4 regions of the Mesorhizobium sp. 131-2-1 genome follow, and region 1 is predicted to be linked to each of the others. Evidence: riboswitches for the same ligand, from Rfam matches in the RefSeq annotation. Region 1 holds a riboswitch; each other region holds the start of a gene.
The links. Region 1 has a riboswitch for cobalamin ahead of JG743_RS14110 (CbtB domain-containing protein). Riboswitches for the same ligand answer to the same signal wherever they lie in the genome.
Positions count from the first base shown of each region.

Region 1 (2,192 bases):
ATGCAGCGATGGTGGATGCGCTGGAGGCTCAGCTTCCCGCCACCGAACCGCTTTGGCTGTTCGGCTACGGTTCGCTGATCTGGAAGCCTGAAATCGATAATGTCGAGGAGCGTGTGGCGGTCGTGCGCGGCTGGCACAGGTCCTTCTGCATGAAAATGACGCGCTGGCGCGGCACCAGGGAGCGGCCTGGCCTGATGATGGCGCTGGATCGCGGCGGGCAATGCAAGGGTGTCGCCTTCAGGCTTGGCGACGCCGACCGGCGCCAGCAGCTCGACAGGATCTTGCGGCGCGAGGTGACGCTGAAACCGACCAGCTACCATCCGCGCCTGCTCACCCTTTCGAGCGATAGCGGTCCGCTGCAGGCGCTGGCCTTCGTCATCAACCGCAAGGGCACCACCTATGCCGGCCCGATTGAGGAAAAAGAGGTCGTCGAACGGCTGGCGACATCCTGCGGGCACTGGGGATCGGGCGCCGACTACCTCTACAACACGGTGAAGAACCTGGAGCAGCGCGGCATCCATGACCGCCATCTTTGGCGGCTGCAGCATCTGGTTGCCGAGCGGATTGCCGCTTCGGGCAGCTAGGCCAGATGGCGCATTTGCGCTGGTGGCCGCCGGAATTTGGTTTGCCGGGCGCGACGATTCTGCCTATAGTCCTGCCGTCGTCGGTTCCGTTTTTGGAGCCAAGAGGGAATGCGGTGCGGGCGAATTCGTCCAATGCCGTGGCTGCCCCCGCAACTGTGTGCGGTAGTCCTCTCCAAGGCCACTGAGGAATATCCTCGGGAAGGTGGGGAAGGGCGCTGATCCGCGAGCCAGGAGACCTGCCGGCGACAGCAACGTTGACTTCTATGCCCTCGGGTGGAGGGCGAAAGGACAAGACATGACGACCGCTTCCGTCTCCCTCGGCACCTCCGTCTCTTCGCAGTCGCGTTTCATGCAGCTGGCCATGGCCGCGCTGCTCGGCATTTTCGTCGTCGGCTTTGTCGGCTTCTCGCATCTCGATGCGGTCCACAATGCCGCTCACGACTATCGCCACTCGATGGCCTTTCCCTGCCACTGACGAGGATCTGACATCATGAATCTGTTTCGCAACGTCGTGTTCATCGCGGCGATTGCAGGGCTCGTGGCCGGCGTCGTCCTCGCCTGCCTGCAGGCCTATGCAACCGTGCCGCTGATCCTCAAGGCCGAAGTCTACGAACAGGCCGGCGGCGGCCATCATCATGACCATGCCGCGGCGCCTGCCGAGACCGGCAACGCCATGAGTTCCGCCGCGCCGGCCGGCAATGCCATGAGCTCTGCGGCGCCGGCTCCGGCCGAAGCCGCCGCTCCGGCGGAAGACGAAGGCTGGGCGCCGGCCGATGGCTTCGAACGCTTCGCCTTCAGCGTGCTGGCCAACATCGTCACCGGCATCGGCTTCGCGCTGGTGCTGGTCGCGGTTTCGGAATTCGCCGGCGGCATCGGCAGCTGGCGCCAGGGCGTGTTCTGGGGTCTCGCCGGCTTTGCCGTATTCACCCTGGCGCCTGGCCTCGGCCTGCCGCCGGAACTGCCGGCGATGCCGGCGGCCGAACTCCTGCCGCGCCAGATCTGGTGGACGGCGACAGTGGTCGCGACCGCCGCCGGACTTGGCCTGATCGCTTTTCGCAAGTCGCTGCCGCTGGCGATCTTGGCCGTGGCCCTGATCGTCGCGCCGCACATCGTCGGCGCGCCGCAGCCGGAAAGCTTCGAGACACCGATCCCGGAAGGCCTGCATCACCAGTTCGTGGTGGCGGTGACAGTCACCAATCTGGTGTTCTGGCTGGTGCTGGGTGGCGCCGTCGGCGTGGTGCGCGGCCGCTTCACCGGCACGGCGACCAGCCTGCGCGACAGCTTTGCCTGATCGCGCCAGCGGGACGCTGACCTTCATCCTCGGCGGTGCGCGCTCCGGCAAGAGCGCGCATGCCGAGACCCTGGTGACGGCTGGCCCGCCGCCTTGGACCTACATCGCCACCGCCGAAGCCTATGATGACGAGATGCGCGAGCGCATCGCGCTGCATCGTGGGCGGCGCAGCGAGGGCTGGATGACGATAGACGCGCCGCTCGATCTTGCCGGCGCGATCGAGGCGCTGCCCGATGGGCAGGCTGTCCTGATCGACTGCCTGACACTGTGGCTGACCAACCATATGCTGGCCGAGCACAACCTCGATGCCGAATGCC
Region 1 covers NZ_AP023247.1:2,937,733-2,939,924, forward strand. Annotated here, with positions in the region: gene JG743_RS14105 (gamma-glutamylcyclotransferase) at 1-584, shown strand, start outside; cobalamin riboswitch at 649-842, shown strand; gene JG743_RS14110 (CbtB domain-containing protein) at 880-1,059, shown strand; gene JG743_RS14115 (CbtA family protein) at 1,075-1,875, shown strand; gene cobU (bifunctional adenosylcobinamide kinase/adenosylcobinamide-phosphate guanylyltransferase) at 1,868-2,192, shown strand, end outside.

Region 2 (2,192 bases), 3.4 Mb from region 1:
CATCGAGCAGGACGGGGCGATCTCCACGCGGTCCAGCGGCCAACCGGCGACGATCGGTTTGATGCGGTCAAGCATGGCAGGCAGGTTCGCGCGCCAAACGTTGCGGCCGTCGATCAGCCCGAGCGAGAGCACAAGTTCCTTCCGCGCGAGCCGGCCGACGGTGTCCAACTGCTCTGGAGCGCGCACGAGATCGACGTGCAGTCCCGCCACGGGCAGAGAAATTGCGGTCTCGAGATTGTCTCCCAGCGATCCGAAATAGGTAGCAACCATGATCTTCAACTCGGGTGCTGCTTTCGACAGCCGGCAGTAGGCGAATTGGAGCGCATCCCGTTCGTTGGGGACCAGATCGAGCACGAGCGCCGGCTCATCGATCTGCACCCAATCGGCTCCCGCGAGCTTCAGCCTCCGCAGAAGCTCCTCGTAGACGGGCAGCAGCCGTGGCAGGAGCGCGATAGGGTTGAAACCTTCCTCAGGTGACTTCGCCAACTTGAGAAAGCTAACCGGTCCAAGCAGGACCGGGCGCGTGTGGATGCCGAGCGCCTTGGCCTCGAGGAAATGATCGACCGGTTTCGCCGACGAGAGGGCAAAGCTCTGATCGTCCGTAAGTTCCGGCACAATGTAGTGATAGTTGGTGTCGAACCATTTGGTCATTTCCATCGCGGCAAGGCCATGCCCGTTGGCCGCATGCTCGTCACCGGCATGTCCACAATCAGCGGCCTGACCTTGGTCGCCGCGCGCCATGGCGAAATAGGTATCGAGTGGGACCTCGCCGTCAGTCCAGACGTATCGTGCCGGCACGGCGCCGACCATGATGACGGTGTCGAGCACATGGTCATAAAGCGAGAAATCGTTGGACGGGATTTTCGACACGCCGTGATCGTGCTGCTCCCTCCAGCTGGCGGCGCGTAGCGCCTTCGCCGTCGCGAGCAGGTCGGCAGCGGGAGATTTTCCGGACCAGTAGCTTTCAAGCGCGAATTTCAGTTCCCGCCGTCGACCGATACGCGGCACGCCGAGCGTTGCCACAGGAATTTGTTGAGAGACAGTCATGCCATACCCCGATGGTTGGGGCGTGGGGACAAGGAACGCGCGAGCAGGCGGCACGAAGCCGGGCTACCGCGACCTCCGAGACACCCCGCCCGTGGACGTTGTTCGTCGTGGCAGGTCTCCTGGCTCGCGGGTCAAAGCCTCTGCCCGTCTTCCCGAGGCCGTTCGCCTCAGTGACACCAATGGGCTTGGCTCGCCGCTAACAGTTGCGGGGGCAGCGCCGGCATCCCACCGGCTTCCCTCTTAGCTCCGCTTACGGCAGTGCCGCGCGGAGAACCACGACATGCGCACAATCACAGCCGCTTCGCTCCTTGTCAATACATATAACGAGATGTTTATGTGATGATGCGAATATGCCCTTGTGCTGACCGGTCTCTTTCGCCCAAAGCCGCATACGATGCGGCCTCTCATCAGTGTAGGCTCGGCGAGGTTCTTGTCCCCATCGGCGACGCCATCAGATCGAGGTCGCCGGGCTCAAGGGCGTAAAGTCGGGCCAGGTCTTCACGGTCCGCCGGGAATCCCGGTAGTTGTTCCCCGCTCGGCTTCGCTCAGCGTGCTTGCGCATTCGCCCATCAGCGCGCTGATGACCACGTCCGGTAGCGGAAAGGAGAGGTGGCGCCTCAGGTCGGCGGGCTGGGGCTGGGCCTCCAGCGTCTCGAACAACTGCGCGGCGATCGCCTCCACCTGCTGCGCGAGCAGCTTCACCCTGCGATTGCTGAAGGCTGCGCTACGATCGTGCGTAACCGGTCATGCTCGCCCCCTCGTTGCGAGACCAGCCACCCCGGCGAACCGAGAATCACCGAATCCGGGGTGAATGCCGCACTCTCTCTAAGTGACGGAAGGGCGGAAGCTGACCGGCAGGCGCTGTGGGCAGCGAATGACGTAAGACGGCATATAGATGACGTCCTCCGCGGCGATGGTCAGTGCCAGATCCTCCAGTCGCCCGAACAGCGCGGGGAAGGCGCAGCGCAATTCCAGGCGCGCCAGCGCAGCGCCCAGGCAGGAATGCGGCCCCTCGCCGAATGACAGGTGTGGGTTGTGCCGCCGGGTGACATCGAACCTGTCGGCGCCGGGACCGAAGGCCTTTTCGTCCCGGTTCGCCGCATGGAACGCCATCAGGACGGCATCGCCGCGGCGGACCATGCATC
Region 2 covers NZ_AP023247.1:6,345,646-6,347,837, reverse strand. Annotated here, with positions in the region: gene metE (5-methyltetrahydropteroyltriglutamate--homocysteine S-methyltransferase) at 1-1,023, opposite strand, end outside; cobalamin riboswitch at 1,140-1,340, opposite strand; partial or broken gene JG743_RS30560 (cytochrome P450) at 1,612-1,865, opposite strand; gene JG743_RS30555 (cytochrome P450 family protein) at 1,873-2,192, opposite strand, start outside.
Region 2: linked by a shared signal. The riboswitch ahead of metE (5-methyltetrahydropteroyltriglutamate--homocysteine S-methyltransferase) and the one ahead of JG743_RS14110 (CbtB domain-containing protein) in region 1 are both predicted to bind cobalamin.

Region 3 (2,192 bases), 2.5 Mb from region 1:
CGTTCGAGCCGTAGTGGTCGCTGCCACCGGCAAAGGCGCTGCCGGAAATGGCCAGAAGGGCGGCGGCAGTAAGAACAATCTTTTTCATTTTTGGTACTCCAGTATTTTTTCCGTCCGTCTAGCGGCGTGTCTTGGGAGGAAATCGCGTCGTTCGGACAGCCCCGATGTGGGAGAGCCCATACCCGCTTTCCAATCACGAAGTTGTTGCGCCTGGCCCATGACTCTGCATCTTGAAATTGTGCCAAGGCCTCCTACACGTGAGCTTTTATGGAACAATATCCGTAGCTTAGGCGAATGGGCCATCGCGCCAATTGACGATTTGGAAGATCTGCGTTCACAGCGTCTTGCACGCATTGTCAACAGAAACGAACCGTTCGGTTCGATTTTAGAATCTCCTAATAGTCACTTTTCGATACTGGTAACCAGTTCAGAGCCGGCTGGAGGTCGATACGAGGGCGTTTCCAGTGCGCGATTCGGATTGCCCCGAGCACGGAAATTCGGTGCGCTGGAGTGCCGCGAAGCCGAAAGCCGTGTCGCGCCCGCATCGATGCGATGTCGTTTTCGTACCGACGGTTCGCCGGCCGTCGTGATTAGATCAGGTCATCTCAGGTGCCGCCCCGTGACGACGGGACGGAGAATTGGGAAGCCGGTCGAATTCCGGCGCTGCCCCCGCAACGGTGGTGGAGTTCAAGTCGCGACGGGAGACCACTGGGCCATCTAGCCTGGGAAGGTGCCGCGACCGCCCGTCAGGGCACTCCAAAGCCCGGAAACCAGCCCGAGATTCTTTGACTCGACTGATCGCGGTGGGCGGTCAAGAGGCGGATGGCGCGTGCCCGGCCCTGCCGGCGGCCGCCGTTCCTCTCCATCACCACCAGTTCAGTCCTTGATGCGACCGACGCGAGGGACAGGACATGGATGCGCGCAACGACATGCTGAGGCACCTGCACAACCGCAGGCCGGGCTTTTCGCTCGAACAGCCTTTCTACACCGACCCGGATTACTTCAAGCTCGACATGGAGTTGATCTGGTACCGCGACTGGCTGTTCATCGGCCACGATTGCGAATTGCCGAAGCCGGGCAGCTACATCACCGCGCAGGTCGGCGATTATCCGGTGGTCCTTGTCCGCGACCAGCAGGGCAGGGTCAATGCCTTCCACAATTCCTGCCGCCATCGCGGCAGCCGCGTCTGCAACGCCGAGAAGGGCACGGCGGCGAAGCTCGTCTGCCCCTACCATCAATGGACCTACGAGCTCGACGGCAGGCTGCTGTTCGCCCGCCAGATGGCGGACGGTTTCGACAAGAGCCAGTTCGGCCTGAAGCCGGTCGCCTGCGAAAGCGTCGGCGGCTACATCTTCATCTGCCTGGCGAAGGAGCCGGCCGATTTCGCGCCGATGCGCGCCATGATCGAACCCTATCTCCTGCCGCACAGGTTGAGCGAGGCGAAAGTCGCCTTCGAATCGACCATTGTCGAGAAGGGCAACTGGAAGCTGGTCTGGGAGAACAACCGCGAGTGCTACCACTGCGCCGGCAATCATCCGGAGCTCTGCAAGACCTTCCCTGAAGCCCCGACCGTGACGGGCGTGCAGGGCGCCGACAGCGATCCCGAGATGCTGGCGCACTGGGCGAAATGCGAGGCGGCCGGCCTGCCGAGCAAGTTCCGCATCGACCCCGCCGGGCAATACCGCGCCACCCGCGCCCCGCTGCTGCGCGATGCCATCAGCTACACGATGAACGGCAAGCGCGCGGTGAGGAAGAACCTCTCCGACAGTGTCGCCGCGGACCGCATCGGCACGCTGATGCATTACCACTATCCGACGACCTGGAACCATATCCTGATCGATCACGCCGTCACCTTCCGCGTGCTGCCGATCAGCGCCACCGAAACCGCGGTGACGACGAAATGGCTGGTGCACAAGGATGCGGTGGAAGGCGTCGACTACGATCTCGCCGAACTCACCCATGTCTGGACCGAGACCAACGACCAGGATCGCCGCATCGTCGAGGAAAACGCGCACGGCATCCTGTCGCCGGCCTATGAGCCCGGCCCCTATTCGGAGCTGCACGAGGGCGGCGTCATCCAGTTCGTCGAATGGTACGCCGCCTTCATCGGCCCGCGCCTTGCTGAAGGTGGTCGACCGGCGCTGCGCAGCGTCGCCTAGCGCATGGCGCCCAAAAGTGTTCGGCGGTTTTGG
Region 3 covers NZ_AP023247.1:411,363-413,554, reverse strand. Annotated here, with positions in the region: gene JG743_RS01895 (DUF680 domain-containing protein) at 1-88, opposite strand, end outside; cobalamin riboswitch at 591-793, shown strand; gene JG743_RS01890 (aromatic ring-hydroxylating oxygenase subunit alpha) at 912-2,159, shown strand.
Region 3: linked by a shared signal. The riboswitch ahead of JG743_RS01890 (aromatic ring-hydroxylating oxygenase subunit alpha) and the one ahead of JG743_RS14110 (CbtB domain-containing protein) in region 1 are both predicted to bind cobalamin.

Region 4 (2,192 bases), 3.4 Mb from region 1:
GGATCACCACGCACCTCATGCCGATCTTGGCCGCGTCGCCGCGACCAGGCGTGTATGATTCGACTGGACGCCGCCGATAGACACCAGCGTATCGGTGCCGATGCGAAGAGAGTCCGGCACGATGTATTCGAGCTTTCGCAGCTTGTTCCCGCCCATGGCGAAACCGGAATTGCAGTCGTCATGTTTTGCGTAAATCTGCACCTTTCCGCCCAACGCGGCGCTCAGGCGCGGCAGATGTTCGATCGGGGTCGGGCCGAAGGTCAGCGGATATCGTTCGAACTTCTCAAGAAGTGACATCTAAATGGCTCCAGTTCGATATCAGAAAAGTTATAGCGAATTCGCCCACTCCGTCTCCATCAGCCGCTCGGCGGGCGAAGCCAATCATCTCGCACAGGAGATCGGCATCAGATGTTCTCTCCATGAGCGCGCAGGTTAATCATGTCGCCGCGACCGGCGCTGCCTGTGGCGAGACGAGCCAATAAGGACTGCCCGACGCTATCGGGACCGGGACCAGGAGCACAGGGCAAGGCGCATGCTCCTGACCAGAGTCGCAATTCTCCGTCTGACCTTGGTTGCCGTGGGCCATGGCGAAATAGATGTCGAGTGGGACCTCGCCGCCATTCCGTGCGTAGCGGGACGGCAGGGCGCCGACAACGGCGGCGGTGTCGAGTACATGGTCGTAGAGCGAAAAGTCGTTCGACGGGATTTTCGACACACCGCGATCGCGCTGCTCCTCCCAGCTCGCGGCTCGGAGCGCCTTTGCCGTCGCGAGAAGCTCGGCAGCGCAAGACTATCCTGACCAATAGCTTTCAAGCGAGAATTTCAATTCCCGCCTACGACCAATACGCGGCACACCAAGCGTTGCTACAGGAATTTGCTGAGAGAGAGTCATGCGATACCCCGATGGTTGGCGTGGGGGGCAACGAAGGCGCCAGTAGGCCGATACGAACGCCGGGCTGCAGCGGCCACCGAGACACCCCGCCCGTGGACAATAGTTCGCCGTGGCAGGTCTCCTGGCTCGGGGGTCATAGCCTCTACCCGTCTTCCCGAGGCTGTTCGCCTCAGTGACATGAGTGGGGTCGGCTCGCCTCTAATAGTTGCGGGGGCAGCGCCGGCATCGACCGGCTTCCCGCTCCGCTGCGGAGATGGAAAAGCGGGGCGGGTGCTGGGCGGCCCGTTCGGTTGGCTCCAGTGGTCACGACCGGCGTGCTGTTTTCTACGATTGGGGCGACCTGGGCTGGCGGGCAGCCGTCCATAGTCACGATGACGAGACAAGCCAGGCGGTTGCTTTTTTAAGCGGCTCAAGAAGGGTCATCTCTACGCGATGTCTAGGTCTGTGATAGCCTGCGAAGCGCTGGCCGTTTTCGCAGGAATACTGCCTTATAGGACGCGATTGCGCCGTCCATTGCCGCACTTCCAAAATTAACCTAATGGCATCACTCCACCACTCTGGAGTCACGGATGATAGGCGCAACTTACAGGGGCTACACCGCCGGACCTTCCGCAAGATGATGGGAACGGCGCTTGGCTGTCGAAGCCGGAAACACTCGCGGCAATGTATACTGCGACCAGCGAGGAACTGGCAGGTGCAGCCTGTGAACTATGATGTCGACCAATGCGGTTGTAGTTCGCGAGAATCGCGCTTTTGCATGGACGGACTCAACCTTCACGAAACGCGTTCACGCGAGCTTTCATTTTCTGAGGCAATCGTCAGAAACGTGACCTTCCAGTCGAACCGGCGTACCACTCGTCCGCGTGCGCATTTATCCTAAAAAGGTCAAATCTGTATTTGAGCTTCGACCGAATGGAGCCCCTTCACCTGTACGGCCAGACCGCGAGAGCTTCCTCAGGCATCGCAGCGTCTACACCGAGGCAGGGAATTTCAGATCCGGTTGGGGGCACCATCCCGATTCAGCACGGCTGGACCTTATATGAAAGCACTTGGCTTGTGCCAATGTCTGAGGCCACTGGCGCCAGTTGGCGCGGTTTGCGGCAATGCTCTCGCAAGAGCGTCACGGACCTCTTCCGCACCGTCACCTTTCAAATGACACGTTGCCGGAGAGCCAAGGGAAGGAGCTGAAAAGGGGAGAGATGCAGACTGTCTTCGAGAGATTCTTGGAACGGCTTTCCGAAAGCGTCGATGAGGCTGATCTCCGCGGCGCCCTGGCCGATGTCGCCTCTGGACTCGATCT
Region 4 covers NZ_AP023247.1:6,365,673-6,367,864, reverse strand. Annotated here, with positions in the region: partial or broken gene JG743_RS30665 (1-aminocyclopropane-1-carboxylate deaminase) at 1-297, opposite strand, end outside; partial or broken gene JG743_RS30660 (5-methyltetrahydropteroyltriglutamate--homocysteine S-methyltransferase) at 530-892, opposite strand; cobalamin riboswitch at 1,008-1,131, opposite strand; gene JG743_RS30655 (LuxR family transcriptional regulator) at 2,092-2,192, shown strand, end outside.
Region 4: linked by a shared signal. The riboswitch ahead of JG743_RS30660 (5-methyltetrahydropteroyltriglutamate--homocysteine S-methyltransferase) and the one ahead of JG743_RS14110 (CbtB domain-containing protein) in region 1 are both predicted to bind cobalamin.